Regions from separate parts of the Thermoanaerobacterium sp. CMT5567-10 genome, predicted to be linked through region 3. Evidence: a T-box and tRNA genes for the amino acid it is inferred to sense, from the RefSeq annotation. Region 3 holds a T-box; the other regions hold tRNA genes.
The links. The T-box of region 3 lies ahead of ileS (isoleucine--tRNA ligase). A T-box ahead of a tRNA ligase gene usually reads a tRNA of that ligase, here a tRNA-Ile.
Positions count from the first base shown of each region.

Region 1: it has a tRNA-Ile gene. The T-box ahead of ileS (isoleucine--tRNA ligase) is inferred to sense a tRNA for this amino acid. The anticodon was not compared.
Region 2: it has a tRNA-Ile gene. The T-box ahead of ileS (isoleucine--tRNA ligase) is inferred to sense a tRNA for this amino acid. The anticodon was not compared.

Region 1 covers NZ_CP130558.2:2,724,805-2,735,488, forward strand. Annotated here, with positions in the region: gene pheT (phenylalanine--tRNA ligase subunit beta) at 1-322, shown strand, start outside; gene zapA (cell division protein ZapA) at 419-793, shown strand; gene Q2T46_RS13855 (DUF3656 domain-containing protein) at 845-3,190, shown strand; gene Q2T46_RS13860 (endonuclease MutS2) at 3,190-5,550, shown strand; gene yunB (sporulation protein YunB) at 5,601-6,311, shown strand; tRNA gene Q2T46_RS13870 (tRNA-Ala) at 6,350-6,424, shown strand; tRNA gene Q2T46_RS13875 (tRNA-Ile) at 6,426-6,499, shown strand; gene Q2T46_RS13880 (sensor histidine kinase) at 6,610-7,758, shown strand; gene Q2T46_RS13885 (response regulator transcription factor) at 7,751-8,383, shown strand; gene Q2T46_RS13890 (aminopeptidase) at 8,451-9,854, shown strand; gene Q2T46_RS13895 (CAP domain-containing protein) at 9,967-10,684, opposite strand, start outside.
Region 2 covers NZ_CP130558.2:2,495,425-2,506,108, reverse strand. Annotated here, with positions in the region: gene Q2T46_RS12725 (SGNH/GDSL hydrolase family protein) at 1-146, shown strand, start outside; tRNA gene Q2T46_RS12720 (tRNA-Val) at 232-308, opposite strand; tRNA gene Q2T46_RS12715 (tRNA-Val) at 346-422, opposite strand; gene manA (mannose-6-phosphate isomerase, class I) at 481-1,437, opposite strand; gene deoD (purine-nucleoside phosphorylase) at 1,457-2,158, opposite strand; gene mnmA (tRNA 2-thiouridine(34) synthase MnmA) at 2,222-3,340, opposite strand; RNA gene rnpB (RNase P RNA component class A) at 3,416-3,777, opposite strand; gene Q2T46_RS12690 (Nif3-like dinuclear metal center hexameric protein) at 3,841-4,956, opposite strand; gene Q2T46_RS12685 (class I SAM-dependent methyltransferase) at 4,919-5,629, opposite strand; tRNA gene Q2T46_RS12680 (tRNA-Ile) at 5,682-5,757, opposite strand; tRNA gene Q2T46_RS12675 (tRNA-Asn) at 5,763-5,837, opposite strand; gene rpoD (RNA polymerase sigma factor RpoD) at 5,889-7,001, opposite strand; gene dnaG (DNA primase) at 6,994-8,790, opposite strand; gene Q2T46_RS12660 (deoxyguanosinetriphosphate triphosphohydrolase) at 8,919-9,929, opposite strand; gene secG (preprotein translocase subunit SecG) at 9,987-10,226, opposite strand; gene Q2T46_RS12650 (DUF134 domain-containing protein) at 10,342-10,684, opposite strand, start outside.
Region 3 covers NZ_CP130558.2:283,277-293,960, forward strand. Annotated here, with positions in the region: gene Q2T46_RS01565 (5'-methylthioadenosine/adenosylhomocysteine nucleosidase) at 1-266, opposite strand, end outside; gene ileS (isoleucine--tRNA ligase) at 318-3,101, opposite strand; T-box leader at 3,156-3,364, opposite strand; gene Q2T46_RS01575 (TM1266 family iron-only hydrogenase system putative regulator) at 3,409-3,654, opposite strand; gene Q2T46_RS01580 (DivIVA domain-containing protein) at 3,644-4,132, opposite strand; gene Q2T46_RS01585 (RNA-binding protein) at 4,158-4,898, opposite strand; gene Q2T46_RS01590 (YggT family protein) at 4,925-5,215, opposite strand; gene Q2T46_RS01595 (cell division protein SepF) at 5,232-5,642, opposite strand; gene Q2T46_RS01600 (YggS family pyridoxal phosphate-dependent enzyme) at 5,643-6,344, opposite strand; gene Q2T46_RS01605 (HlyD family efflux transporter periplasmic adaptor subunit) at 6,356-7,543, opposite strand; gene Q2T46_RS01610 (glutamine synthetase III) at 7,901-10,003, shown strand; tRNA gene Q2T46_RS01615 (tRNA-Ala) at 10,132-10,204, opposite strand; RNA gene ssrA (transfer-messenger RNA) at 10,225-10,578, opposite strand; gene smpB (SsrA-binding protein SmpB) at 10,583-10,684, opposite strand, start outside.

The DNA.
Region 1 (10,684 bases), 580 kb from region 3:
ATATGCAAAAGATGATGAGAGAAAGTACAAGCCCCTTCCAAAATATCCTGCTGTAGAAAGAGATATTGCTGTATTAGTAGATAAAAATACATTTGTTGCCGATATAGAGAGCGTTATAAGGGAAACAGGCGGAAAACTTGTAGATGATGTAAAACTGTTTGATGTGTATACTGGAGAAAACATTCCTGAAGATAAAAAGAGCGTTGCATATTCAATATGGTACAGATCATACGAGAGAACTTTGACAGATGAAGAAGTCAATAAAGTGCACGACAAAATAATCAGGAAGTTAAATGAGAAACTTGGAGCACAACTTAGATAAAAAGACCGGAAAGGTCTTTTTTTCTTAATAAAGGAGGAAATCGCAAAGATTTGTAGAAATAAATAAAGTAATGTTTGGTTTTGAGGGGATGTTCTAATGGAGATAAAAAAGATTACGGTAAATATAAACGGAAATGAATATATTTTGAAGACAGATTATCCTGAAGATTATATATTGAAGCTGACAGACCACTTAAATAGTGTAATATCAGGGATTTCTGAAAACTATAGTAAACTGTCAACTCAAATGATTTTGGTTTTGTCAGCTCTTAACATAGCAGATGAACTTTTTATTTCAAAAGAAGAAAATAGTGCTTTAAAAAAAGAGATTGTATCGTTAAAATCAAAGCTTAATGCCAGTGATGAAAAGATAATGGAATTAACGGAAGAAGTTGAGAGGCTTAAAGAAGAACTGAAGGCATCTAGAGAAGAACTAGAAGAGTATATAAATACTTTTGACGATGTTGGTTAAAATCTATTAAAAGAATAAGACTATATATAAAAACAGTGATAAGGTGGTTTGATGAAAAAAGTAGAATTATTGGCTCCAGCAGGTAGCCTGGAGACACTTAAAGTTGCTGTAAATTGCGGAGCAGATGCTGTGTATATTGGAGGAAAGTTATTTGGAGCCAGAGCATATGCAGTAAATTTTGGAGAAGAAGAGTTAAAAGAAGCAGTGGAGTACTGCCATCTCAGGGATAAAAAGATATACATTACAGTGAATACTCTTATTTTTAACAAAGAGATTGGCATACTTGCTGATTATATTGATTATCTATACAAGCTAAATGTGGATGCGATTATCGTACAGGATTTTGGAATTGTTAAATTATTGAGAGAGTACTATCCAGAGATAAATATACATGCCAGCACCCAAATGACTTTAAGTAATTTAGAAAGCATTAAGGCTGCAAAAGATGCGGGAATAAAAAGAGTAGTGCTGCCACGGGAATTGACATTGAAGGAGATAAAAAATATTAAAACAAATACAGGTATTGAGGTAGAAACCTTTGTACATGGCGCTTTATGCGTTTCTTACTCTGGACAATGTTTATTTAGCAGTATAATTGGCGGAAGGAGCGGCAATAGAGGCAGATGTGCAGGTCCGTGCCGTTTAAAATATGATTTTGTAGATGAGAAAGGAAATATAATCGAGGGTAATAAGCATTTGCTTAGCATGGCTGATTTATGTACAATTGATTATGTTGGAGATATGATACAATCTGGTGTAGATTCTTTTAAGATTGAGGGCCGCATGAAGGAAAAAGAATATGTGGCATCAGTTGTGCTATCATATAGAAAGGCGATTGATGCATACTACGATTCAGAAGAATTTGATGTATCAAAAAGTATAGAAATGATGTCTGGGATTTTCAACAGAGGTTTTTCAAATGGATACCTTTATGAAAGAAAGCCTTCTATGATGAGCTATATAAACCCTAAAAATAGAGGGATTCCTTTAGGTAAAGTTTTGTCAAAAAGGAATGGAAGATTAAAATTAAAGCTATATAGTTCACTTTCTGTAGGCGATGGTATTTCTACTGAGACTGGTGAGCATGGATTTAAAGTTGACAAAATCGTAGCAGACGGTATGAAAGTAGATGATGCCGATGAAGGACAGACGGTAGAGCTTAGAGATATGCCAGTAAAAGTAGGTGACATTATCTTTAAAACATACGATGTAAAGTTAAACAGGCAATTTTCAAATATAAAAGAGTATAAATCACCTATTGATGTGTTTGTGAAAATGAAAGAGAATATACCGTTATTTGTAAAACTTAAAAATGGTGGCATAAAAGTTGTAAATAGCGGTAAAGTCGATGCCGTAAAGGCAGTTAAGAAGGCTATTGATAGAGACACATTGATTGAAAAGGTGTCTTCAATAAATGATACGCCGTTTGCCGTTAGAAACATTGAAATAGATATGGATGAAGGACTTTTTTTGCCTTTAAGCGAAATAAAGGAAACTAGAAGAACAGCAGTTGAAAAGCTAATAAAGACCAAATTACACTACAATGAACCTAAAAATATACATGTCAAATTGACTGATGACATTTATGTCAAAAGTGAAGATTTAAAGATATCATTTTATACGGAGAATGTAGAGCATGTTAAGATTGCTTCGCAGGTTGGAGTTGATAGGATTTATTTCAATTACAGATTAAAAGATGAAGATTTGAAAGAAGTAAGGCAGTATAACGGAAAATGTGAGATAATACCTGCATTTCCACAGATCATGAGAGATGAGATAAAAAACCCAGAGGATGAACTTAAAAAAATAAAGGACATGGGGTTTAAAAAAGTTCTTGTTACTAATTTAGGACTTTATAATTTGCCATTGAAGCTTGGACTTGACGTATGCATTGATTTTAATTTGAATGTTGTAAACAGTTTTTCTGTAGACTTTTTTAAAGGAGCTGATACAATAACGCTGTCAACAGAGCTTAATCTTCACCAGATAGAAGATATAACAAAGAGAGAAAATGTGAGATTTGAATCTATAGCTTATGGCAGGTTACCTCTTATGATAATGGAATACTGTCCGATAAAAAACCTCATAAATTGCGATAAAAATGCATGTGAAAGTGGAAAATATTCATTAAGGGACAGAAAGGGCAATTTCATAAAAGTGGTCAGTGATGGATTTTGCAGAATTAAATTATTAAATTCATCTATACTTACGATGGGAGATAAGATAGATGATTTAAGGAAAGCTGGTCTTTCTTATATTAGGATAAATGATACAGTAGAAAGCGATGATGAAATAGAAAATGTGCTAAAAGCGTACAAAAATTCATTGGATTTTGGTACTTATGATCTTCATATTGAAAATTACACAAGAGGACATTTTTACAGGGGAGTATTATAATGGAAGAGAGATATTTTAGAAATTTGGAATTTGACAAAATCGTTAATCATATTGTGAATTTATGCGATTCAGAGCCAGGCAAGGAAACGGCTTTAGATATTAAACCATATGATAATCTTGATGAAGCCGCAAAAGAGATTGACAAAGTAAATGAAGCCGTATCGTTTATAAGTTCATACGGCAATATGTCATTTGCATTTAAAAAAATAGATGACATTTTGAATAAAGCTAAGATAAAGTCAACGCTTAACATCGGACAGCTAATGACAATTTCAAGGTTTTTGTCATTGGCAGGGAGAGTAAAATCATATTTGAGGAGTGAAAAAGAAGAAAGCAATTATCCGCTTTTAAGAGAATACAATATTAGGCTCACAAATCTTAGAGATTTGTACGAGAGAATAGACAGAATTGTTATTTCAGAAGATGAGCTGTCAGATGATGCATCGCCTGTGCTTAAAGATATACGAAGACAAAAAGCGCATATAAATAACAAGATAAAAGATACTTTAAATTCTATAATTGCGTCTTCATCAAAAGAACTTCAAGACCCTATAATAACAATAAGAAATGGAAGATATGTTGTACCAGTAAAGCAGGAGTACAGAGGCACGTTTAAAGGGCTTGTTCACGACCAGTCTTCCAGCGGTGCAACGCTTTTTATAGAGCCTATGACTGTTGTTGAGTTAAACAATGACTTAAGACAGCTTGAAATAAAAGAACAGCAAGAAATTGAAAAGATTTTGTCAGAACTTACTGATGAGATAAGTCAGCATATATCTGAGATACACGAAAATATGGTAGCGTTGACTGAGCTTGACGTTATCTTTGCAAAGGCGAAGTATTCTATAAACACAAATTCATCTAAGCCTGTGTTTAATACAGATAGATATGTAAATTTAAAGAATGCCAGACACCCTTTGCTTCCAAAAGATGCAGTTGTGCCAATAAGCGTATATTTAGGTGACTCATTTGATACACTTGTTATAACAGGACCAAATACAGGTGGCAAGACCGTTACCCTTAAAACAGTTGGACTTCTTACTTTGATGGCTATGTCAGGATTAAATATTCCTGCTGACGAAGGTTCAAGTGTAGCTTTTTTTGACAACATATTTGTTGATATAGGCGATGAGCAGAGTATTGAGCAGAGTTTAAGTACATTTTCAGCCCACATGACAAATATTGTGACAATACTGAATAATGTTACAAGCAATAGCTTGGTTTTGCTGGATGAACTGGGAGCTGGTACAGATCCTACAGAAGGCGCTGCCCTTGCAATGAGCATTCTTGACTTTCTTCACAGGATAAATTGCCGTACCATTGCTACAACCCACTACAGTGAGCTTAAACAATATGCATTGAAAAATGATGGTGTGGAAAACGCCTCTGTTGAATTCGATGTAGAGACTTTAAGACCCACATACAGGCTTACGATAGGAATACCCGGTAAAAGCAATGCCTTTGAAATAAGCAGGCGCCTTGGACTTAGTGAAGAAATCATAGATAATGCTAGAAATTATATAACTAACGAAGAGCTGAAATTCGAAGATATAATAAAAGATCTTGAAAATAAGAGGATTGAAGCAGAAAAGGCAAAAGAAGAGATTGAGGCTTTAAAGAGGCAGGTAAACAGCGTAAAAGAGGAGTACGAAAGAAAAAGAAGGCAGATTGAAGCAGAAAGAGACAAAATCATAGAAAAAGCGAGGGAAAAAGCAAGAAAGATATTAGAGAATACGAAATCTACCGCAGACGAGATTATTGCAAAGCTAAGAGAGGCTGAGAAATCCGATAGGAAAAATAAGCTTATAGAAGAAGCGAGATTGAAGCTTAAGGAAAACATAAGCGAAGTGGAGGAAAGCCTTAAAAAGTCTGAAGTTCCTGTGTATAAAAAAATACCTAAAAAAGTTATGCCTGGACAGACGTTTTATATTGTACCGCTTGATCAAACTGGGACAGCATTATCTGAGCCAGATAAAGATGGAAATGTAAAAATACAGGCAGGAATACTAAAGATGAATGTCCATATAAGCAACTTAAGAGAAGCTGAATCAGATGAAGAAAAAAAGCAGGAAAAAGGATTTGCCGCATATATTAATGAAAAATCTTCCAACATATCAACATCAATAGATATCCGTGGTAAAACGCTGGAAGAAGCTGAGATAGAAGTGGAAAAATACTTGGACGATGCTTATCTGGCTGGTCTTAAGCAGGTTACAGTAATACACGGAAAGGGAACAGGCATATTACGAAGCGGTATCGCTAGACTTCTTAAAATGAATAAGCACGTCAAATCTTTTAGACTGGGAAGATACGGCGAAGGAGAAGATGGTGTAACAATCGTAGAATTAAAAGAAAAATGAGTAACCAAAACACCTCATTTATCATAAAATGTAGAGGAGGTGTTTTTTATATGAGGAGAAGAAAATGGGGAAGAAAAAGACTTAAATTATATGAAATAAATAAAAATCACATATACATTTTTCTGATATTATTTTTAATATCCATTATATATTCATTTGTAGCCTATAGACTAGGACCTGCGCTTCTTAAAGCTAGCGAAACTGTAGCACAGGAAGTTGCAGTAAAATCAATTAATAAATCCATCAACGAGAAAGTCTTGAAAGGAATTCAGTATAATGATCTTATCAATGTGAGAACGGACAAAAACGGCAAAGTCTCTATGCTTCAAGCAAATACAATAGAGATGAACATATTGTCTACAAGGATTACTCAGACTGTTCAAGACAACCTAAACAGCATAGGCTCAGTATATGTGAAGCTGCCTCTTGGAAGTCTAATATCAAAAGATATATTTGCCAATACAGGGCCTAGAATAAAGGTCGGACTGCTACCTATAGGATCTGTATACGTAGATTTTCAATCAAGTTTTGAGCCTGCTGGAATAAATCAGACAAGACACATAATATATCTTTACATAAAGACAAATATTCAAATCATTGCACCTCTTGCATCAAAACAAATACAAGTTTCAACCCACATGCCTATTGCTGATAGCATTATTGTAGGCGATGTACCAGAGAGTTTCGTAGATGTAAATGGCAATAAATATACTGTGCCTGTTCCAAATGGTGATTCAAAAATTAACATAGAAAGTAATTGACAACATTATAATATATGGTATAATAATAATTGTTTGACGGGGGTGTAGCTCAGTTGGGAGAGCACCTGCCTTGCAAGCAGGGGTCAGGAGTTCGAATCTCCTCATCTCCACCATGGGCTTGTAGCTCAGGCGGTAAGAGCGCACGCCTGATAAGCGTGAGGTCGATGGTTCAAGTCCATCTAAGCCCATTTATGTACCCTAGCGGGTCTTTTTTTTTTTTATGTTTTAATATAAAAATGAAGGAATTAGGAATTTTTTGTCGAATAAGATAAATAAAATTTGCCTTTGAGGTGTAAACATGGCTTCTAAGTTTGAATATGATAAAAAGCTGGACAACATAGTTGAGAAAACCATAGAAGTTATAGGTAGCAGCAAAGAACAGATTTCGGAAATATTGGACAAAACAAGAAACGAGTATCATGAATTGGAAGAGCAAATAAACGAATTAAAAGTAAAAGTGAGATCAGTCATAAAGGAAGTGGAGCTTTTGGAAAGAAAAGAAAAAAGCTCTAAGTTAAAGTTGGCTTATGTAAGTCAAAGATTTGGAAACATAAGTGAAGACGCCATCAAAGAAGCATATGAAGAAGCGAAGGAAATTCAAGTTGAGCTTATTTTAAAAAGGCGGGAAGAGGAAGATTTAATAGCGAGAAGAAATGAATTGGAGAGAAAGCTTATAGAATACAGAGGAATAGTGGAAAAGGCAGAGAAGCTTTCTACTCAGATTGGCGTCGCACTGGATTATTTAACTGGAGATTTAACAAGGCTTCACAACCAATATGAAAAGTTAAAAGACAGGCAGCTTTTGAATATCCGCATAATTGAAGCGCAGGAGGAGGAAAGGAAAAGGATAGCTAGGGAGATACACGATGGTCCAGCACAATCTATGGCAAATGTAATACTGAAAGCAGAATTATGCGAAAAACTTATCAGCAAAGATACTGAAAAAGCCAAGGGAGAACTTAAAAACCTAAAAGATATTGTTCACTATTCATTGAAAGAAGTAAGAAAGATCATATACGATTTAAGACCATCTATTCTTGATGACCTTGGATTAATACCTGCCGTTTCAAAGTACATAAACAATTTTATAAGTGAGACAGGGATAAATGTTGATTTTGTCGCTCTGTCAGAACATAAGAGATTAAAACCCGAAATTGAAATAACTTGCTTTAGAGTTATTCAGGAAGCCTTGACAAATATTCAAAAACATTCAAAGGCAAAAAATGCTATTATAAAATTGGAGTTTGGGGATCGATTTATAAGTATAATCATCAGAGATGATGGCATAGGTTTTGAAAAGCCATCAACAGACAATAAATTTGGACTATTAGGGATGAGGGAGAGGGTTCAAATATTGGACGGGCAATTTGAGATAAACAGCTCGCCAAACGAAGGAACCCAAATTTATATTTCTATTCCGCTAGGTGGTGATGAAAATAATGATTAATATTTTAATTGCTGACGATCATGTGCTTTTACGCCAAGGATTGAAACAGATAATAGAATTAGAAGAAGATATGAAAGTCATATATCAGGCATCTGATGGTGAAGAAGCATATGAAATCGCTAAAAAAATTTCTCCAGACATAATATTGATGGATATAAACATGCCAAATGTAAATGGAATTAAAGCTGCAAAGATGTTGAAAAACGACAATCCAAAGAACAAAATAATGTTTTTGACAATTTACAATGATAAGGAATATTTAATGGAAGCATTAAAAATTGGAGTTGAGGGCTACATCTTAAAAGATGCTGATTCAGATGAGTTAATTAAGGCGATTAGAACAATATCAAACGGAGGTGTTTACATACATCCTTCATTGGTAAATGAGATAGAAAATTTAGATACAGATGAATGCAAAAAAGAGCTTACTGATAGAGAAATGCAGATTTTGAATCTGATAGCGGAAGGCTATAGCAATAAGGAGATAGCGGATAAATTATTTTTAAGCGAAAAAACAGTTAAAAATCATGTGTATAATATATTTAGAAAGCTAGATGTTAAAGATAGGACACAGGCGGCTATTTACTTATTAAAAAACAATAACATGTATAATATGCATACATAAAATTTGCTTTTAATCTAAAAATATTTTATAGTTAATATGTGATTTAAAATTTTAGGAGGCGTGTGAAATGGAGAGTGGCGATTTAAAAGAGATTGAGAAGAAATTAGGATATAAAAGCAAAAATGGTTGGCTTAAGGTAAATGATGAAGAAAGGGAAAAGATATTTGAATTTGCAGAAGATTATAAAACATTTGTAGGAGAATGCAAGACAGAAAGAGAAGTTGCTGACAGAATAATAAAGATTGCTGAAGAGAATGGTTTTATAAATATTGAAACTGCGACTAATTTAAAACCTGGCAGCAGAGTTTACTATAACAATAAAGGCAAATCAGTCGTAATGGCTGTTATCGGAAAGGATTCTGTCCACAACGGTTTTAAAGCTACAGCCGCTCATATAGATTCACCTCGGATTGACTTAAAACCAAATCCATTGTACGAAGATAGTGGTTTGGCTTTATTTAAAACACATTACTATGGTGGAATCAAAAAATATCAATGGGTAACGATACCTTTAGCACTTCATGGCGTTGTGATAAAAGAGAATGGTGAAAAAGTCACTTTCCAGTTAGGGGAAAATGATGATGATCCTGTATTATACATAACAGATTTACTTCCTCATCTTGGGAAAGATCAAATGGAGAAAAAAGCTTCTGATGTGATTACAGGAGAAGCATTAAATCCAGTTGTTGGCAATATGCCGTTATCTGAAGACGTTTCTGTAAAACCATATTTATTGAAGATTTTAAATGAAAAATACGGAATAGTTGAAGAAGATTTTATAAGTGCAGAGCTGGAACTGGTGCCTGCGTATAAACCGAGGGATATAGGTTTTGACAGAAGTATGATAGGTGCCTATGGACAAGACGACAGAATATGTGCATACGATGTGTTAAGAGCAATTTTAGACGTAAATAATCCTGAGAAGACTGCTGTAGCTATCTTTGCTGACAAAGAAGAGATTGGAAGTATGGGCAATACTGGATTGCAGTCGAGATTCTTTGAAAATGCGATAGCCGAAATCTTGGAGAAGCAAGAGGGAAGCACAGACATGAAGCTTAGGACGGCTATGAGGAATGCAGAGTTGCTTTCAGCAGATGTCAATTCAGGATTTGATCCATTGTATCCGGATGTAAGTGAGAAGCTTAATACTTCTTACATAGGAAATGGCATATGTGTAACGAAATACACAGGTTCTCGCGGGAAAAGTGGTTCAAATGATGCAAATGCCGAATTTGTTGCTAAAGTAAGGAAGATTTTCAATGAGAACAATGTAGTATGGCAGACAGGAGAACTTGGAAAAGTTGATATAGGTGGCGGCGGGACTGTTGCACTTTACGCTGCAAATTATGGAATGGAAGTTGTAGACTGCGGTGTGGCACTTTTAAGCATGCATTCGCCATATGAATTATCATCGAAGCTTGACCTCTATATGGGATATAAAGCATATAAATCATTCCTTTTAAGCAAATAAGTATCCACCGGCATAGCCGGTAGATTAATTATTTTAAGACTCGTACCGAAGCCCTGATTTAACCAGAAGCATTCATATAAAAATAAAACCGAGATTAATCTCGGTTTTATTTTTAGTCTTTTATAAACATTTCAACTACTATTACTCCGTTACCATTATTATTTGAGACAACACCTACACCAACTTTGTTGAAATAAGGATTTAAAATGTTGTCTCTGTGCCCGCTTGAATTCATTAAGGCATAATGAGCACTTACAATATCGCTATTTTCAGCTATATTTTCCGCAGCAGCATTATAACTTATGCCAAACTGTTTCATCATATCGAATGGCGAACCATATGTTGGCGATGTATGAGAAAAATAATTGTTGCCTTTCATGTCTTCTGCTTTAATGTGAGCTACTTTTGATAAGTTTTCATCGATTGTGAGGGGACTTAGACCTCTTGATGTTCTTTCTTTATTTATGAGATCTACTAATTGTTTTTCTTGTGCTGATAAACCTTGATAGTTCTGCTTATCTATATTTGATACTTGTCCATTACCTATCTGTGTGCCATTTAGTGATGTTGTCGCAGTACTTTTTGACGTACCATTGACAACAGCTTGATTGATTTTAGATGTAGCGATAGTTGCTCTGGTCCATCGAAAATTATTGCTATACCAGATATTGGTACTGTTTAAGTAATTTATTTTTATTGGTGAAGTATTAAATCCAGAATATTTTATCGCATTTACATTGGAACTAGTAGTATCATATACCGTATTGTATATGACATTGTTTTTTGTATATGTTCCAAATGAATATGATGCTTTTACCGTTGCGAAAGGA
Region 2 (10,684 bases), 810 kb from region 3:
CATATTTTATTCCACTTGACGGTATCATGGCACAATACTCGATTATAAAAGAGCCAACTTTTTGGGCTTCAGATGGCGTACATCCAACAAATGCAGGACATGCACTCATTGCAAAGGAATGGCTTAAATTGGTGAAGGCTTTATAAATAATTTTCAAACTGCCTCTTTATTAAAAATGAGGCAGCTTTTTTAAATAAAAAATCCGACTTTGATAGCCGGACATGTTTCATTTGGTGGGGTTAACAGGACTCGAACCTGTGGCCTCTACGATGTGAGCGTAGCGCTCTAACCGGCTGGGCTATAACCCCACTTTTAAAAACATTTTAAGTTAACATACATATTTAATGGTGGGGTTAACAGGGCTCGAACCTGTGACCTCTACGATGTCAACGTAGCGCTCTAACCAGCTGGGCTATAACCCCACTAATCTACATGTCTAGTATATTATATTTTCATATCTATGTCAACATCACGGTCATCTTAAATATAAGACCTTATAAGTCTACAGTTACCAGTAACCGTATATTTATCAATAGATGCAGGAACTAGCATCGATTCTCCACTTTTTAAGTGCATTGTATCATTGTCATATGACAATTTACATTCACCATCTATCACTACCAGTGTATTGAAAGTCCCATTTGTTTCTATATTCAATGACGAATCTACAACTATTACGTCTGTTTTGAAATATTTGGAGTCTACCACTTTAGCTATGCTTCCGCCTTCTATTTTTTTATATTCAGGTACAATCTTATCGCTCTTTAAATTAAAATCAATTACATCTAAAGCCTTATCTATATGAAGCTCCCTTTTATTGCCATTATCGTCAACTCTATTGTAATCATAAACTCTGTAAGTAAGATCAGAATTCTGCTGTATTTCACATATGAGTATACCATCGCCTATAGCATGTACCATTCCTGAAGGAATATAAACAACATCGCCGGGATTTACTTCTACCTCATTTAGGCAATCTTCCAATATACCTTCATCCAACAGTGTCTTAAACTGTTCTTTCGTAGTACCTTCTTTTAAACCGCAAACAAGTTTAGCTCCAGGCTTCGCGTCTATTATGTACCACATTTCTGTCTTACCTAGATCGCCGTTTTCATGTTTGTACGCATAATCATCATCGGGATGTACTTGCACCGACAGCTTATCATTTGCATCTATTATCTTTATCAACAAAGGAAATCTATCGTACGATTTACCTTCTCCGTATAACTCATTCTTATAATTTTTTGCCAATTCATTTAATTTGATTCCGTCAAAACTTCCACCTTCGACTTTGCTAACAGCAGTTCTATTGTCAGAAATACACCACAACTCACCAATTTTATCACCATCAGGAATATTAAATCCGTATCTGGTCTTTAAAGCATTACCACCCCATATTCTTTTCATGAATATTGGCTTAAACTTTAATGGTTGCATTCAATCACCCTCTAAATAATTATTCAGCAATATTAAGTGCAATTTCAATCATATCATTAAATGTCTTTTGTCTTTCCTCAGCAGATGTAGCATGTCCAGTTACAAGGCTGTCACTAACTGTCAATATGGTAAGCGCATCTACACCGTATTTAGCAGCTAAAGTGTAAAGACCTGCAGTCTCCATTTCAACTGCCAAAACCCCAAACTTTGCCCACAGTTTCCAGCTATCTTTATCATCGTTGTAAAATGTATCCGAAGAAAGGACATTTCCTACTTTCACATTTATGCCCATACTTGTAGCAGCATCATAAGCCTTTTTTAGAAGTTTAAAGCTGGCAGTTGGAGCATAATCCATTCCATTAAATCTAATCCTATTTATAGCGGAATCTGTCGATGATGACATTGCAAATATTACATCTCTTATATTTACATCAGGCTGCATTGAACCACATGTGCCAATTCTTATCAGATTTTTTACATTGTAGCTTTCAATAAGCTCGTTAACATATATTGATATTGATGGTATACCCATTCCTGTACCTTGCACAGATACCCTTTTATCCTTATAATTTCCGGTGTAGCCATACATTCCGCGAATTTCGTTGTAGCATTTTACATCGCTTAAAAAATTCTCGGCAATATATTTAGCTCTTAAAGGATCTCCCGGAAGTAGTACCGTATTTGCTACTTCTCCTTCTTTTGCACCAATGTGAATACTCATAACCGCATCTCCTTTTCATATTTTACCCAATACTATATTAACAAAAAAAATCTAAACCTTCAATTATATATAATCATTAAGAATATTTTTGTCTTTTACAATGCTGTCTATTACACCACCACCAAGACAATATTCACCATCGTAAAATACGACAAATTGTCCTGGTGTAACAGCCCTTTGCGGCTTATCAAAAACCACCAAGTACCCAGCGTCTTTAGCATAAACAGTTACATCTTGGTCAGGCTGCCTATACCTGAATTTTGCCTTGCATCTAAATGTATCAGCTTCTATGCTGTTGTCAATCCAATTAACATCTTTAGCAAACAATGCATACGAATATAAAGCTGGATTTTTTTCACCTTGTGCCACATAAAGTATATTGTTTTTAACATCTTTATCAACTACAAACCAAGGTTCTCCAGTACCAATGCCACCTATTCCTAGCCCTCTTCTCTGTCCTAATGTATAAAACATCAATCCGTCGTGTTTTCCTAAAACACGTCCTGATAAATCTCTTATTTCTCCCGGCTTAGCAGGCAGAAATTGATTTAAAAATTCTTTAAACTTCCTTTCTCCGATAAAGCATATACCTGTGCTGTCTTTTTTATCTGCAGTTTTAAGACCAGCCTTTCTAGCTATTTCTCTGACTTCAAATTTGTTTAAGTGGCCTATTGGAAACATCGTCTTAGACAACTGCTTCTGCCCTAATTCACACAAAAAATACGTTTGATCTTTATTTTTATCAACACCTTTTAACATCCTGTATTTACCGTTGCTGTATTCTATTCTTGCATAGTGGCCTGTTGCAATATAGTCTGCTCCAATTTTCAATGAAAAATCTAAAAATGCTTTGAATTTTATCTCTTTATTGCACATAACGTCCGGATTTGGTGTTCTTCCACTTTGGTATTCATTCAAAAAATATTTAAATACCCTATCCCAATATTCCTGAGTAAAATTTATTGAATAATACGGTATGCCAATTTTATCACAAACTCTGACAACATCTTCATAATCCTCTGCTGCTGTACAGTATCCAGAGTCATCTTCTTCATCCCAGTTTTTCATAAATATCCCGACTACATCGTATCCTTGCTCTTTAAGAAGCAGTGCAGATACAGATGAATCAACTCCACCGGACATTCCTACTACGACTTTTATATTCTTATTACTTCCAATCATTTAGATTTACAACCTCTCTTAAAAAATAATTATTGAAAAAAACCCAATGCCATATGACATTGAGTTTTATGCTTGATTACGAGCAAGTCTATAAGCCGAGTTCTGTTTTAGATGGTCATCTATCTACGATATCAGTTGCCTGATACCTCTAGCGGTTTTACCCGAGGGTTAAGCGGGCCACTTATCATTCCCTCCTATTTTACCTTGCTCCAGGTGGGGTTTACAGAGCATTCCAGTCGCCTGGATGCTGGTGAGCTCTTACCTCGCCTTTCCACCCTTACCTACCACTTAATTCGTTAATAACGAGTTAAGTGGTAGGCGGTATATCTCTGTTGCACTTTCCTTGGAGTCACCTCCACCGGGTATTACCCGGCACCTTGCCCTATGGAGCTCGGACTTTCCTCGTACATATAGTACGCGACCATCTGGCTTACTCGTATATTTTGCTCTCTAGATTAAATATGGTATCACTATTTCTGTAGATTGTCAAATGGTAATTATTACATGAATATAAATGGATCAACTTGTTCCTCACTAGTAATGACATTTAAGTCTACATTCATTTTTTGTGCTTCATCCCTTATGTATTCAGCGATGAAATTTACAGAAATCTTCTCAGTGCCAAAGTGTCCTGCATCGATTATGGCCAGTCCAAGATGCCTTGCATCTACTGCATCATGGTATCCCACATCTCCTGTAATCAAAACATCGGCACCTTTAAAAGCTGATATAGATACAAGATTACCACCGCTACCACCACAAATAGCCACTTTATTTATGGTTTTCTGCAAATCACCTACAACTCTGAGATTCTTTAGTCCTAACTTAGCTTTTACACCATTGGCAAGGTCTTCTAATGTAGTACCTTTTATGTATCCTATTCTTCCCATTCCATATTCGTCATACAGCGTCTCTACTGGATATATGTCATACGCTACTTCTTCATATGGATGAACCTTTAGCATAGCACTAATTATTCTGTTTACCAATTTTTCTGGAGCAATCGTCTCAATCCTTACTTCTTGTGTATTTTCTACTTTGCCTATTTCACCTATGAAAGGATTTGTTCCCTCTAATGGTCTAAAACTCCCTGTACCCAATATTTGAAAAGTACAATCACTGTAATTTCCTATAAACCCGGCACCTGCATTGCACATAGCATTTTTTACTATCTCCTCATATCCAATAGGTACATATACGACGATTTTCTTATATCCTTCTTTGTATGTAACATGTAGTATTTCCTCATCGTATATACCAAGTATATTGCAAAGAATATCATTCATTCCACCCTTTGCAGCATCAAAATTAGTATGAGCAGAATAAACTGGTATGTCTTCTTTCACCAGCATGGTTATTATTTCCCCTGCCGGATTGTCTGTACGTACGTTCTTTAAAGGTCTAAATATAATTGGGTGGTGTGTGATTATCATATCTACCTTTTTTGATATAGCTTCTTTTACAACTTCTCTCGTCGCATCTAAAGCTACCATCACAGTAGAGACATCTTTTCGAGGGTTTCCAACTAAAAGTCCTATGTTGTCCCAATCTTCTGCACACTTATGTGGTGCAAGTTTGTCAATCATTCCGGCTATTGTCTGGCATTTCAGACTCATATAATAACACCTCATATTTTTTAATTTTATGCAAAATATCCTCTTTTAAAGAGGCACTATTATTGCCTTTAGAAACTTCATCAATTATTTTATTCAACTTTCCTATTTTATATCTTATAAAATCTTTAAGCAAAGGGTGACTCTTTTCAAAGAGTTTTTTGCCTATTTCAAAAAAAATCTCATCGTCAACCGTTTCAATGCCATGCTCAACAGTTATTATTTCAAAAAATTTACCTTTTTCGAAAACAAGGTCTTCATCAATAATTGAATATCCATTTTCACAAATATATCTGCGAAGATGGTCTGATGCTGTCATAGGCTGCAAAATAAACCTCTTTATCGTCGCTGCAATATTTTTATCTTTTTCCAATATATCTGTTATTAGTATTCCACCCATTCCTGCTATTATTGCAGTATCAACTTCGTATGGTTTTATAACACTTAATCCATCACCAAGCCGTACAATAATATTTTCTGACAACTTGTGCCTTTCGATCTCATCAATAGCTTTATTAAGGGAAGCTAATTTTACATCAGATGCAATAATGTAGTCTGAAATGCCATTTAAGTAAAGGTAGACAGGTATATAACCATGATCTGTCCCAATATCTGCAACTTTTGAATGAACTTGTACCATTTGAACAATAGACTTTAATCTCTTTGACAGCTTCATTTTATAAAATAAAAAGCATTTGTTAATCAAATGCCTATCCTTTCATCTTATATGGTGGGCCTTCAGGGACTCGAACCCCGGACCAATCGGTTATGAGCCGACCGCTCTACCAACTGAGCTAAAGGCCCTAATATGGCTCCTCAGGTAGGGCTCGAACCTACAACCTACCGGTTAACAGCCGGTTGCTCCACCATTGAGCTACTGAGGAATACAATAATTATTATACTACATTTTTGCCTTGTGTCAAGACTGTATTAAACTAATCTAAAAAGTCTTTCAACTTTTTGCTGCGGCTTGGGTGTCTCAACTTTCTTAAAGCTTTTGCTTCTATCTGTCTTATTCTCTCTCTAGTTACATTAAACTCTTTTCCTACTTCCTCCAGTGTCCTTGCTCTGCCATCATCTAACCCAAACCTCAATCTCAACACTTTTTCTTCTCTAGGAGTCAATGTGTCGAGAACATCTATGAGCTGTTCTTTTAGCATCGTAAACGCCGCTGCCTCTGCTGGAGCTGGAGCATCTTCATCAGGTATAAAATCACCAAGATGGCTATCTTCTTCTTCACCAATTGGCGTCTCCAATGATACTGGTTCCTGAGCTATTTTCATTATTTCTCTGACTTTATCTACCGACATATCCATTTCTTTAGCAATCTCTTCCGGCAGTGGATCACGGCCTAATTCTTGCAAAAGCTGCCTTGAAACTCTTATAAGCTTATTAATAGTTTCTACCATATGAACAGGGATTCTTATTGTTCTAGCCTGATCAGCTATAGCTCTTGTTATCGCCTGCCTTATCCACCATGTAGCATATGTGCTGAATTTAAAGCCTTTTCTGTAATTAAACTTTTCAACAGCTTTCAGAAGTCCCAAGTTTCCTTCTTGTATCAAATCGAGAAACAGCATACCTCGCCCTACATATCTTTTTGCGATACTAACTACAAGCCTTAAATTTGCCTCAGTCAGCCTCTTTTTAGCTTCTTCATCTCCTTTTTCTATCCTTTTTGCAAGCTCTATCTCTTCATCAGGAGATAAAAGGGGAATCTTGCCAATCTCCTTTAAGTACATTCTTACCGGATCATCGATGTTAATACCTTCAGGAATGGATAAATCTAAGTCTAAATCTTCTTCAGGTATCAATTCTTCCTGCTGAGGCTCTTCTCCTACGATTTCTATCCCCAACTTTTCAAATGTGTCATAGACCTTCTCGATTTGTTCAGCATCCATGTCAATATCTTCCAGAGAATTCATTATCTCATTGTAAGTCAGCATTCCATTTTTTTTGCCTTTATCAATAAGTTCTCTTATAGAATTCTTTACTTTTTCTTTATCCACGGGTGTCCCCTCCTTATGGGTAACCTTTTTATCAGCCATTTTTTAACTTCAGCATCTCCTTTTCATAATTCTGTAATTGTACTAAAAGTTCCCTTTCTTTCTCAATGTCGCCAGAAATATAAGAATCGTCAATTTCTTTTTTAATGCGGACTATCTTCCTGTTTAAATCGTCTTTTATTATCTCTCTGATGCAATCATCAACTATTTTTTCATTGATTTCTTTTTCGCTATACAGTATATCGAATATATCGTTAAATTCGTCTCTCAATTTAGCATTGTCTAACATAAAGCTTAAGTCTTTTATATCTACACGTCCTCCATCTTCAAGCCTTTCAAACATAAATGTTATAACAGACTTTAAAAGTTCATCGTCAATGTCATTTACGTCTATCTTTTCTTTTACTTTATCATAAAGTTTATTATCAATCAGCAGCAATGCAATCAAATATTTAAGGGATGGTATCTTTTTTATCCCACTGTATTTAATATTATGCCTATTATTGCCAACTGTATACCTAATTTTTTTATTATTTTGTACAAAACCCTTGACAAATTGATCTATTTCTGCTCTAATAGTGTTTTCAGGTATTTCAGCATCTTTCGCTACTATTGATACATATACATCTCTTTTTACTTTATCTTTAATTGTAGAAAGATCCTTGCATACCTTTTTGATATATTTGATTCTGTCTGCAGGATTATTTAAATCTAAATCCTGCTTATACTTTTTAATTTTATACTCTATCAATGTGTCTGTTTTTTCAAGAAGCTTTTTAAAAGCATCAAATCCTTCTTTTCTCACATATTCATCTGGATCTTTACCATTAGGTATTGTCAGTATGTTCACATTTAAGTCCAGCTCATCTAAAAGATTAAGTCCTCTCATTGTCGCTTCAACACCAGCTTCGTCAGCATCGTATGAAATGACGACGGTATTTTTGTACTTTTTTATAAGCCTGCCTTGCTCCTTAGTCAGAGCTGTGCCTAATGACGCAACAGCATTATCAATTCCGCTTTGATATAAAGCAATAGCATCCATATATCCTTCAACGATTATAAATTTATCTTCCTTCGTCTTTTTAGCATAATTAATTCCATATAGAGTTTTACCTTTTTTAAAAACAATAGTTTCAGCAGTGTTTAAATATTTTGGCTTCATGTTATCAAGCACTCTACCGCCAAACCCTATTACATTGTTTTTTTCATCAATTATTGGGAACATTACTCGATTTCTAAACCTGTCATAGAATCCACCATTACTGCTTTTTGATATTAGTCCTGCATTAACCATTGTGTCTATACTATATTTATGCGCTTTTAGAAATTTCAATAATTCATCTCCACCATTTGGTGAATATCCAAGACCAAATCTTTTTATCGTAACGTCATCTATACCTCTGTCATAAAGGTATTTTAAAGCAGCTTGTCCAGATCTAGAATAAAGGCATTTGTAATAAAATATTGCAGCTAATCTATTTATTTCATATATTTCTTCTTTCAGCTTTTTCTTTTGGTACTCTATACCTGATAAATTTTCTTCCTCGATTTTTATACCAGCTTTATCTGCCAAGAACTCAACGGCTTCCTTAAAACCTATATTCTCTATATTCATTACAAAGGTAATGACATTTCCGCTTGCATGGCAACCAAAACAATGATAAAGCTGTTTTTCTTGACTTACATTGAAGGATGGTGTTTTTTCATGATGGAATGGGCATAATCCTTTAAAGTCTTTTCCAGATCTCTTTAATGAAACATAATTTGAAACTATATCAACTATATCATTTTCTTCTATAACTCTATCAATTACGTCTTTCGAATAAGACATAAACACCACCTTTATATTTAGTTCGACAAAAAACAGTAAAATCCTCTTTTTTATAAACAATTATAAAATTTTCACGGAAATAATATATTCGACATAAATTCCTAAAATCCTGCTTGTCTTTTTATATTTTAAAAATTTTTATCTTCCCACGGTGAAGGCAAAAAAAGCTCTTTATATTTGATTATAGCGTACTTATCAGTCATTCCAGCTATATAATCTGCTACTGCTCTCTCTTTTCCGTATTTATATGTCAACTCAACAAATTCTTTCGGCATACCATCTACATTCTCGTAAAAATAATTAAAAAGTTGCTCTACAACTTTTTTCGCTTTAATTTCTTCGCTTTTTGCTTTTGAACCTATATACACTTTTTTAAATAAAAAATCTCTGAGACTGTAAGTGGCCTCATAGATGTCATCACTCATAGATATATCATTCTTACCTATGCTATTTTCGATTATGTTTCTCACCATTGTGTTTATTCTTTTGCTGTGAGTATCCCCTAAAATTTGTCTTAATTCTCTAGGTATATCATCATTTGTCAATATTTTGCCTCTTATGGCATCATCTATATCATGGTTTACATACGCTATCTTATCAGACAGTTGAACGATCTTTCCCTCAAGTGTTCTTGGACTGCCTGAAGTAGAATGATTTAATATCCCGTCTCTTACTTCCCAAGTCAAATTAAGTCCCAAGCCATTATTTTCTAATACATCAACAACTCTCAAGCTCTGCACACTATGCCTAAAGCCATCTTTTAAAAGTTTATTTAATACCTGCTCTCCGGAATGTCCAAAAGGAGTATGACCTAAGTCATGCCCTAATGCAATCGCTTCAGTCAAATCCTCATTAAGCCGTAAAGCCCGTGCAATCGTCTTTGAAATCTGAGCAACTTCTAAAGTATGAGTCAATCTCGTTCTGTAGTGATCACCTTCAGGAGAAATAAAGACTTGCGTTTTATGGCTTAATCTTCGAAATGCCTTACAGTGTATGATTCTATCTCTATCCCTTTGAAAATCTGTGCGTATATCGCACTTTTCTTCTTCTTTAACTCTTCCTTTTGATTCTCTGCTGTGTGCTGCATACGGTGATAGTATTTTATATTCCATATCTTCAGATATTTCTCTTATATTCATCTTATCACCTTCTCAAAAAATAAAACCCAAAAAGGGTTTTATTCCAACTTAAAAATATTATCTTCCCATCAGCAATGTTAATATCAATGAAGTAATGATAAATACGACTGCACTGATTGTCGTAAGTCTCTCCAAAGTGCCTTCCATCGTCCTTGCCTTGTTTTTGCCAAAGAAAGTTTCAGCACCACCTGCTATAGCTCCAGATATACCTGCACTTTTGCCCTGCTGCAACAAAATAACTGCCATCATAAATAAACTGACAATAATATGAATTATAAGTACTATTATTTTTAGCATATGTTTAACCTCCGAAAATCAGATTTACGTGCATACTACACTATTTTTTATTATATAACAATAACTTATTCATATCAAGCATAAATTTAAAATCGTGAAAGGGATTAAAATATAATTACTCATCTTCATTTATATCCATACCGTGCCTGTGGCAATGACCATGATGTACTGTATCGTCTCCATAAACTTTGTAATTTCCGCCCTCCACTTTAATTGCCTTTCCATTAACAAGAGCATCAGCAACTTTCTCACGAGCGGAAATAATAATTCTAAAAAATGTTGGTCTTGAAACTCTCATCTTTTCTGCACACTCTTCTTGCTCCAAACCTTCCAAATCCTTTAGCCTGATAGCTTCAAATTCTTCAACTGTAAGCACTACTTCATTTAAAGAATGCATAGGTATCCCCACCGGCTTAAAATAGTTAACATTTGGTTCACATTTTACCCATCTGCATTTT
Region 3 (10,684 bases):
CCTACGTTTATTCCGCTTTTTATCCCTCCAGCAACACCAGTATTTATTATACAGTCAACATTAAATTCAGATATCAATATTTGCGCTGCTATAGCTGCATTTACCTTTCCTATACCTGATCTGACTAATACTGTATCTAATCCATTATTTAGAATTCCTTTATAAAAGACCATGTCTGCGCGATTTATAATCTCTATATTGCTGATAAATTGTTTAAGTATATCAATCTCTTCTTCCATAGCACCGATAAGCCCGATCTTATTCACTTACAAATTCTCCCTTCGCTTTTTAATGTGAAAAAGGGAGATATCTCCCTTTTAAATATGTGAAGCACACCTTGCACAAATCGTTGGATGTTCTTTATCCGTTCCTACTGTTTCACTGTACATCCAGCATCTTTCACATTTTTCACCTGGCGCATGGCTAATTTTAATTGCTAGTTTATAATCTTCACTTCTATATGAATTATCAGGTATATTGTCATCCTCATTATGAAGAACCGTATTCGATACGATAAATACCGTATTAAGATCTTCTTCAAACTGCTTCAAAAATTCGTACAAACCGCTTGATGCGTATATATCAACCTGTGCTTCTAATGAGTGACCTATTTCTTTATTGGCACGTGATATCTCTAAAGCTTTTGAGACATCTTTTCTTATGTCAAATAATTTGTTCCACTTTTCAACTATCTCTTTATTATCATATGCATCATTAGGCTGTGGCCAATCAGCTAATTGAACGCTTTCGTAATTATTATTTGCATCATGTTTCATATAGCTCCATATCTCATCTGCTGTAAATGTCAATACTGGCGCTATAATTCTTACAAAACCGTCTAATATTGTATATAACGTCGTCTGAGCTGCTCGCCTTTCTTTAGATGCAGCAGGAAATGTATAAAGCCTGTCCTTTAGTATGTCAAGATACAGATTGCTCATATCTACAATGCAGAACGTGTGAACAAGATGCAAAAAATCGTAAAATTCGTATCTATCAAAAGACGACGTTACATCCTTAATAAGCTCATTGAACTTGTAAAGGGCCCATTTGTCTATATCAAGAAGCTCTTCGTACGGTAAAGCATCTTTATCAGCATCAAAATCGTACAAATTGCTTAAGAGGAACTTAGCTGTATTCCTTATCTTTCTATATGATTCCGTCATCTGCTTTAAAATTTCTTTTGATATTCTCATATCAGAAGTAAAATCAGCAGAAACAGCCCACAGTCTTAATATATCTGCTCCGTACTCTTTTACTACATCAGCAGGATCTATGCCGTTTCCAAGAGATTTTGACATCTTGCGTCCTTCACCGTCTACGACAAATCCATGTGTCAACACGTTTTTATATGGTGCCATTCCTCTTGTAGCAACAGACGTTAAAAGCGATGACTGGAACCATCCTCTATGCTGGTCAGAACCCTCAAGGTATAAATCTGCAGGCCACCTAAGACCTTCAGTAGTTTCTAAAACCGCCACATGGCTTGAACCAGAATCAAACCAAACATCCATTATATCTGTTTCTTTTCTAAACTCTGTAGAACCACATTCACATTTTGTACCCTTCGGCAATATTTCTTCTGCTGTGTATTCATACCAAGCATCAGAGCCTTTTTCACCAAACAATTTTTTAACTGCATTTATTGTATCATCATTAATCAATTCTTTACCACAATGTTTACAATAGAAAATCGGAATCGGGACACCCCATATCCTCTGCCTCGAGATACACCAGTCATGTCTATCCCTAACCATATTTGTAATCCTGTCTTCGCCCCATTCAGGAATCCAGTTTACTTCTCTTATTGCATTTAAAGCTTCATCTCTAAACCCATCAACAGAAGCAAACCATTGCTCTGTAGCACGGAATATAACAGGATTTTTGCATCTCCAGCAATGTGGATACGAGTGAGTTAATGTTTTTGACGCTAATAAAGCATTGACTTTTTCCAAATCCTCTTTTATGACTTTATTGGCATCAGCATAGAATAATCCTTTGTATTTCCCGGCTTTTTCTGTAAAGCGACCTTTATCGTCAACAGGATTCAAAACATCAAGACCATATTTCTGTCCAACTATAAAGTCTTCTTCACCATGGCCTGGTGCAGTATGAACACATCCTGTACCAGCTTCTAATGTTACATGATCACCTAATATAATAAGCGAACTTCTGTCAAATAAAGGATGTTTAGCTCTCATCCCTTCTAAATCTTTACCTTTAAATGTCGCAATTACCTCACGATTCTCAAGGCCTGTTTCCCTTTCTATATCATCAAGCATGTCTTTCGCCATTATGTAGATCTCTTTTCCATATTTGGCTAGCACATAATCAAATTCCGGATTTAAACATATAGCAAGGTTGGCAGGTATAGTCCAAGTTGTCGTAGTCCAGATTACAAAATACAAATTATTTAGGTCATCAACAATTCCTTTGAACTTTCCAAGATCATCAATTACTCTAAATTTAACATAGATTGAATCTGAGGTCTCATCTGAGTATTCTATTTCAGCTTCTGCTAAAGCTGTTTCGCAGTCAGTACACCAATACACAGGTTTTAATCCCTTGTAGATGTACCCTTTTTTAGCCATTTCACCAAATACTTCTATCTGCTTTGCTTCATATTCTGGTTTTAATGTCAAATAAGGGTTTTGCCAGTCACCTCTGACTCCTAACCTTATAAACTGCGACTTTTGCTTTTCAATTTGTGAAAAGGCAAAATCGCGACAGACCTTTCTAAACTCAACAGGACCTACTTCATTTCTTTTTATGCCCAGTGTTTTTATTGCCTGCTGTTCAATTGGCAAACCGTGGGTATCCCAACCTGGCACATATGGTGCATCAAAGCCTCTCATTGTTTTATATTTTACAATCATATCTTTTAAAACTTTATTCATGGCTGTACCAAGATGTATATCCCCGTTGGCATATGGCGGTCCATCATGAAGAATAAATTTTTCCTTCCCCTTATTTTTATTTAATGATTTATGATATATATCCATATCATCCCATTTTTTTAATATCTCCGGCTCTCTCAAAGGCAGATTCGCCTTCATTGGAAAATCTGTCTTAGGCAAATTTAATGTTTTGTTATAATCCATCAGTATACCTCCTATAATTAAATAAAAAACATTAAAAAACAAAAACCTCTCACCCACAGGGACGAGAAGTCGCGGTACCACCCTAATTATTAAGGTCAAGCCTTAATCACTCATCGAATAACGGGTATATCCCGGCTTAGCTTACTAAAATTTCAGCCAGCAGCTTCGAGGTGATATATGTCAAATAAACTTATTGGCTTACACCAACCGCCAACTCTCTTAAAAGTTTAATTTGCATAAATTGTCCTCATCATCGCTTTTCACATTTTAAATAATTATACAATAATTAGAAAAGTACGTCAACATATTAAATAGTAATAGCTGATTTCACTTTGACACCTTCAATGCTTCCAAGCTTCCCAGTTAAAGCTCCAATATCATCTGTCGTTCCGTCAACAATAATAGATATTATTGACACATTTCTTTCTTTATACGGAATACCCATTCTTCCAACAATTATATTGGCATACTCGCTTAAAATACGATTTACTTTCTCAGATGTTAATTCTCTATTTAGAACTAATATACCGATTACAGCAAGCCTATTCCTCATCGTTTTTCTCATCCTGCTCCTCGTCAAAAAATTCTCTATCATCAATCGATAATACAGCCTCTAGTTCTCCTTCAAGAAGAGCCTTAAATTTAGCCTTAAAAATATTAAGCTTTCTTTTCTGATTTTCAAGTTCCGTCCTTATTCTCACAACTTCTTGATTTGCTTTTTGCATAATCTTTTCTGCTTCCTGATGTGCCTGCTGTATAATTAAGTCAGCTTCTTTTTTTGCATTTTGTTTTAAATCTTCTGCAGATTTTTGTGCAACGACTAAAGTATTATTTAGCGTCTTTTCTATATCTGTATAATTTTGCAACTTATCGTTTAAGATGTTAACCCTATCTTTCAGATCCGAATTCTCCTTATACAGTAGCTCATAATCTTCCATCACTTTATCTAAAAATTCATCGACTTCATTTTCATTATATCCCCTGAATGACCGCTTAAATTCCTTGTTATGTATATCCATAGGTGTTAACATGATTCTCACTCCTTATATTCTTTTGTTACTTATATTTCAAAATATTAACATATATTCTACCTTTTTTAGTTGTACCACCAACAGCTTCAAACTTAATTCTACCATGACCTCTTAAAGATATGATATCACCTTCTTTAACTTCAAAAGAAGGCTCTAACTTCGTTTCCCAATTAACTTCGGCCAAACCAGCTTTTATCAATTCAGATGCTTTCGTCCTGGATAATTTAAATCCTGAAGCAATAATGCTGTCTAATCTTATAGATGCAACAGTTGTATTTATATCATCGTATTTTACTTCCGGCTCCATGATTTCATCCAAATTTATTGAGTATACATTAACCCTCTCTTTGCCTATCTTATGTAAATTTATCAAGATATAACTGGCTATATCATTATGAACAACAATATCACAACTCTCTTGTCTTTTTATTATATCGCCAACTTTATCTCTTTTTATACCTAACCCAAGGATGGAGCCTAACACATCTCTATGGGATAATTTCGATAAATCACCGTTTATTCTAATGGCACTTATCGGTGCTTTGTATGCATCTACTGCGTTTCTAAATTTGGGATATATATGTGCTATCTTTCTTTCGGCTGCATCAAATCCGCCAATAAACCCACAATTTATATCGTCAAATTGTGTCATCAACTTTAGCAGTATTTTTTGATCCCTCAAGCTTAAAAAATCGGTATACCTATCTCGTTTATTTTTCTGAACCCATTTTGCTATATCTTCTAGCCTTGCTATACTGTAATCCATATCTTCACCTTTTAAAACTTATTAATTCATATTAATGAAACTATATTAATTATAATTGGCCTTATAATATACTGTATAACCAACATCGCTAATATTGGTGAAAAATCTATCATCATGCTTCGTCCAATCGATGATTTAAATTGTAATCTTCTAAACGGATCCAATATAGGCTCTGTGACTGTAATCACAAATCGTGATATAGGATTACTCATATTTTCCATTCTTAACAAAGATAGTATCACCCTTATTAAGATGAGCCAATTTACAATTTCAAAAAAGTAATTTAGTGTTAACACCAATGCATAATTTGTTGTCAAATCATACCCTCCTTATTTATTTTAGATTAAACATAGAATCTACTTCATCTTGTATATCACCTGCTATATCGAAATTATCTGGCACGATTAAAAATATACTATTAGCGATTTTCTTGATTTCACCATTTAAAGCAAAAATAGCACCACTCAAAAAATCAATAAGCCTTTGTGCGTCATTTCTTTCCATATTTTGAAGATCAATTATCATAGGCTTTTTATTCTTTATATTGTCTAGTATAGTTTGTGCTTGTTCAAAATTCTCTGGCTTTAAAATGATGACTTTTATCTGTGATTGCGTATGTATATTTACTATCTTAGGTTTTTTATTAAACGGTATCTCATTTTCAACCTTTTCCTCTATGCTTTCATCTTCTTGTTCGTCAAAGCCAAAAAAATTCATCAATCTCTCGATTACTTTGGCAGCCATTTATTTTACCTCCATATTATATAATCTTTTACCAAAAATTCCTGTGCCTATACGTACTATATTTGAACCTTCTTCAACAGCAACTGTATAATCATTTGTCATACCCATAGATAAATATTTAAAGTCTACATTTTTTTGACTAATTCTTTTAGCACAATCAAATAACTCCTTCATCTTTTTAAAATAAGGTCTAACTTGCTCTGGTTCCAGAAAAGGAGCTACCGTCATCAGTCCCCTTATTCTAATATTATCAAAAGATTCAAGGCTTTTAATAAAATCTATTACGTTCAAAGGATCGATACCGTATTTAGATTCCTCTGAGCCTATGTTTACTTCAACAAGGCAATCCATCACAATATTATTGTTATACGCTCTTTTATTTACTTCTTGTGCAAGATGTACACTATCAAGTGAATGTATCATCTTAACTTTATCTATTATGTATTTTACCTTATTAGTTTGAAGATGACCTATAAAGTGAAACTGAACTTTATCCTTTAAAGCAGGATACTTATCAATTAGCTCTTGGACCTTATTCTCACCAATATCTGTTATTCCATTGTCTATTGCTTCTTGTATTCTCTTTACATCTACCGTTTTTGTAACAGCCATAATTAAAATATCGTCTGGATTTCTATTTGCCTTTTGTGCATTTACTTTAATATTATTTTTTATTTCTTCGATATTCAAACGTATATCCATAAATACCCCTCTTACTTCTTTAAATAATCTTTTCCATTTACTAGAATCTGATCATACATTTTTAAGCTGTCATCTTTGCTTTCTATTATCGCATTTTCATTGTTTTGTGCTTTAATGCTTATTTCTTTAAAAACAGGTAAATCATTATCACCTAATTTGTAAATCCCATATTTGCCATTTTCATATACGATAGATGAGTTTGGCACTATAAAACCATCATAATCATTTATTATCAAATTAACACTAACTTTTCGTTTTTTATAAAAATCGCTGTAAGCATCTTTCATGCTTATAACGGCTATATGAGAATTTTCAGATATCGAATAAATTTTTACAATATTTCCATCCAATAATTGCCCATTTTCTTCAATAATGTCTATTTTTACATCTTTTCCTTCTTTTAACTTTTTCCTTTCATCATTGTTTAAAACAACCAATATATACCAATTATAATTATTTATCAACTTAACTATTGGCTCACCTTGTTTTACAGAACCTGTCCGTTCTATTGGTTCTTTTTTTATCAAATTAATATCATTGTTATTTACGTTAAATAGTTTATTAACATCCAATATATCTTCATAACCATCAAAAAAATTGCTTACAATACCCGCTTCAGGCGAATAAATTTTGTATAAATTTTGAGAAATAATATATTCCAATTCCTTTTTTTGGCTATAAAGCTCGTCCAGATTTCGGACCGACGCAGGACCATTTTTTAAAATCTGCTCTTTTTTACTCATCAAATCTTCAATTTTCTTCTTTATATTATTTGTAACTTTACTATCTTTTGATTCTTTGTATTCCTTATTTAATTCGTCTATTTGACTGTTTAAGCTTTCTATGTCATTCACATATGGATTTAAAGCCTTATCGCTTTTTATATCTTGTATTTTCTTGTTGACTGAATTTAGCTCGGCCAATTTTTCCTTATCAAAAGACTGAGATACAACTTCTGCTATTTCTTTCCCTTTTGGGACTCTTGTCCCATCTTCAACAATCATATTTAACTTACCATCAATCGGTGAATCTATTATCATCTCATCCAGTACTATGTAACCATCTGTCTTTATTGACTCAGACAAAGTACCATATCTAAGTGGAACAGTTTTATCTCTGCCGCTTATGGTGTTTATAGAAACTTTTCCTATGTATAGTAGAACAATCAATACTATAAAAACATTAAGTATCTTTTTCATATAACCACCTATGATAATATTCTATAAAAAATCAATTTTTCCTTCTTTTAATTTTGGCTTTTAAATTTATTTTATCATAAATTTAAAACATATGGTTAGCTAAATTTAAAAGAGTTGCATATTAATTATATCTTTACAATGTATCCAAGAAAAATTTGTACAATGAGTTTTTAAAGATACTTGCATTCGTAAGAATTTTATGCTAATATTTAATTAATTATTTTGTATAAAAATTTAATAGTTAATAAATGAGACAAGGGTGTTTCATTAATATTTAAGATGTGTATTAATGTTACCCTTGTTTTGTTTTACTTATATTTACCATATTTACTATTATTTAAATGAAAGGGGATCTTTATGCAAGAGAACTCATTAAAAACTATTTTTGGCGAAAATGTATTTAATGACGCAGTCATGAGAGAACGCCTGCCAAAACAAACTTACAATGCTTTAAGAAAAACAATCGATGAAGGGCTTCCTCTTGACCCAAAAGTTGCTGACGTAGTCGCAAATGCAATGAAAGATTGGGCTATTGAAAAAGGAGCAACACATTTTACACACTGGTTTCAGCCATTGACAGGTATTACTGCAGAAAAGCACGAATCTTTTATTTCACCTACACCAGATGGAAAAGTTATAACAGAATTTTCAGGCAAAGAACTTATTAAAGGCGAGCCTGACGCATCATCGTTCCCTTCAGGCGGATTGAGAGCTACATTTGAAGCAAGAGGTTATACTGCATGGGACTGTACATCTCCAGCATTTGTTAAAGATAATGTTCTTTACATCCCAACAGCATTTTGTTCATATACAGGTGAAGCATTAGATTTAAAGACGCCGTTATTGCGTTCGATGGAAGCTTTGTCAAAGCAAGCTTTACGTGTATTAAGATTATTTGGCAATACAACATCAAAAAAAGTAATTACTACAGTTGGACCAGAACAAGAATATTTCTTGATAGACAAAAAATTATACGAAAAACGCAAAGACCTCATCTTAACAGGAAGGACATTATTTGGTTCCAAATCACCTAAAGGGCAAGAAATGGAAGATCATTATTTTGGAACAATAAGAGAAAGAGTTTCCACATTTATGAAGGAGCTTAATGAAGAACTTTGGAAACTTGGTATATCCGCTAAAACGGAACATAATGAAGTTGCCCCGGCTCAGCACGAATTAGCACCAATTTTCAACACAACAAACATAGCAACAGACCACAATCAATTAACAATGGACACAATGAAAAAAGTCGCTTTGAGAAATGATCTGGTATGTTTGTTACATGAGAAACCATTTGCAGGTGTAAATGGCTCTGGAAAACATAATAACTGGTCTATGAGCACAGATGACGGTTTAAATCTTTTAGATCCTGGTACAACACCACATGAAAATGCACAATTTTTAGTATTTTTGTGCTCTGTAATTAAAGCAATTGACGAATACGCAGACCTACTCAGAGTGTCATGTGCAACACCTGGAAATGACCATAGGCTTGGTGCAAACGAAGCTCCACCAGCAATAATTTCAATATTCCTAGGTGAACAACTAACAGATATCTTAGAGCAAATAAGTGAAAGTGGCAGTGCTACAAACTCTAAACAATGTGGAGAATTAAAAATAGGAGTAACAACACTGCCTACACTCCATAAAGATTCAACAGATAGAAATAGAACATCTCCATTTGCATTTACAGGAAACAAGTTTGAATTTAGAATGGTAGGTTCATCATCATCTATAGCAACTGCAAATTACATCTTAAATACTATTGTTGCAGAAGTTCTATCAGAAGTTGCCGATAGGCTAGAAAATGCTAATAACTTTAATGAAGAAGTTCAAAAAATACTGAAAGAGATTGTCACAAACCACAAACGCATTATATTTAATGGAAATGGATATTCAGAAGAATGGGTTAAAGAGGCTGAAAAGAGAGGTCTTCCAAATATCTCTTCAACAGTTGATGCTATACCTGCTCTTTTGAAAGACAAAAATGTAAAAGTCATGGAGAAACACGGTGTATTAAACAAAGTCGAATTAGAGTCTCGCTATGAAATAATGCTAGAAAACTATGCAAAGACGATAAACATAGAAGCATTAACAACGCTTGATATTGCTAAGAGACAATTATTGCCAGCAGTTATTAAATTTATAAAAGAAGTTGCTGATTCCGTAAATGCAGCAAAAAGTACTGGATTAGACGTTAAAATTGATGCACAATCAGATTTGTTGGCTGAGGTTTCCTCGCTGGCAGCAGAATTCAAGAAAAGAATTGATAACCTTGAAAATGCAGTAAACAGCGCAAGCAACATTGAAAATGATTCTTTTGCTATTGCAAAATATTATAGAGACGAAGTATTTACTAAAATGGGAGAACTGAGAGAAATAGGCGATAAATTAGAAACTTTAGTTGATGCTGAAATTTGGCCACTTCCAACATACGCAGATATGCTATTCTATGTGTAAAATATTCTATATACTAAAAAAACTATTGGGTGCAATCCCAATAGTTTTTTTATTTTAATTGGTTTTATAAAAAATTAAAAAGGATTTCGATACTTCTATATTTGAACGAAATCCTTGAAATTTCACAATGGAGACGAAGAGACTTGAACTCTCGACCCCCACAATGCCATTGTGGTGCTCTCCCAACTGAGCTACGTCCCCAGACGAAAAGTTTATATGTATGGTGGAGGTGCGGGGAGTCGAACCCCGGTCCGAAGGCGTCACAGTAAAAGCTTCTCCGAGCGCAGTCACTGTTTTTACATTCCCTCCGCAGTTCTCCCAGTGACAGGATAACTGCTTCAGTAGCTTCATAAAATCCGATTTATCTCAAAGCTTTGATAAATCAGTTCCCCACTAAATCGACGCCCAATCCTTTGATGTGGGAATCAAAGGTTGAACGGCTGCTTATTAATTAAGCAGCGTAAGCTAAATTATCGTTGTTTGCGTTTATTTTTAAGTCCACCGTTTAACGAGCAGATGGAACCTCGACTCGCTACTTTTACCTCGACTGCCCCCGTCGAAACCAGTACACCCCCATATTTATATATGTTGGCTTTCTTTAAAATGCCTTTCTATTTCCCTTTTAGCATCTCTTCTTGCCATATCTTCTCTTTTATCATATAATTTCTTACCTCTAGCTAC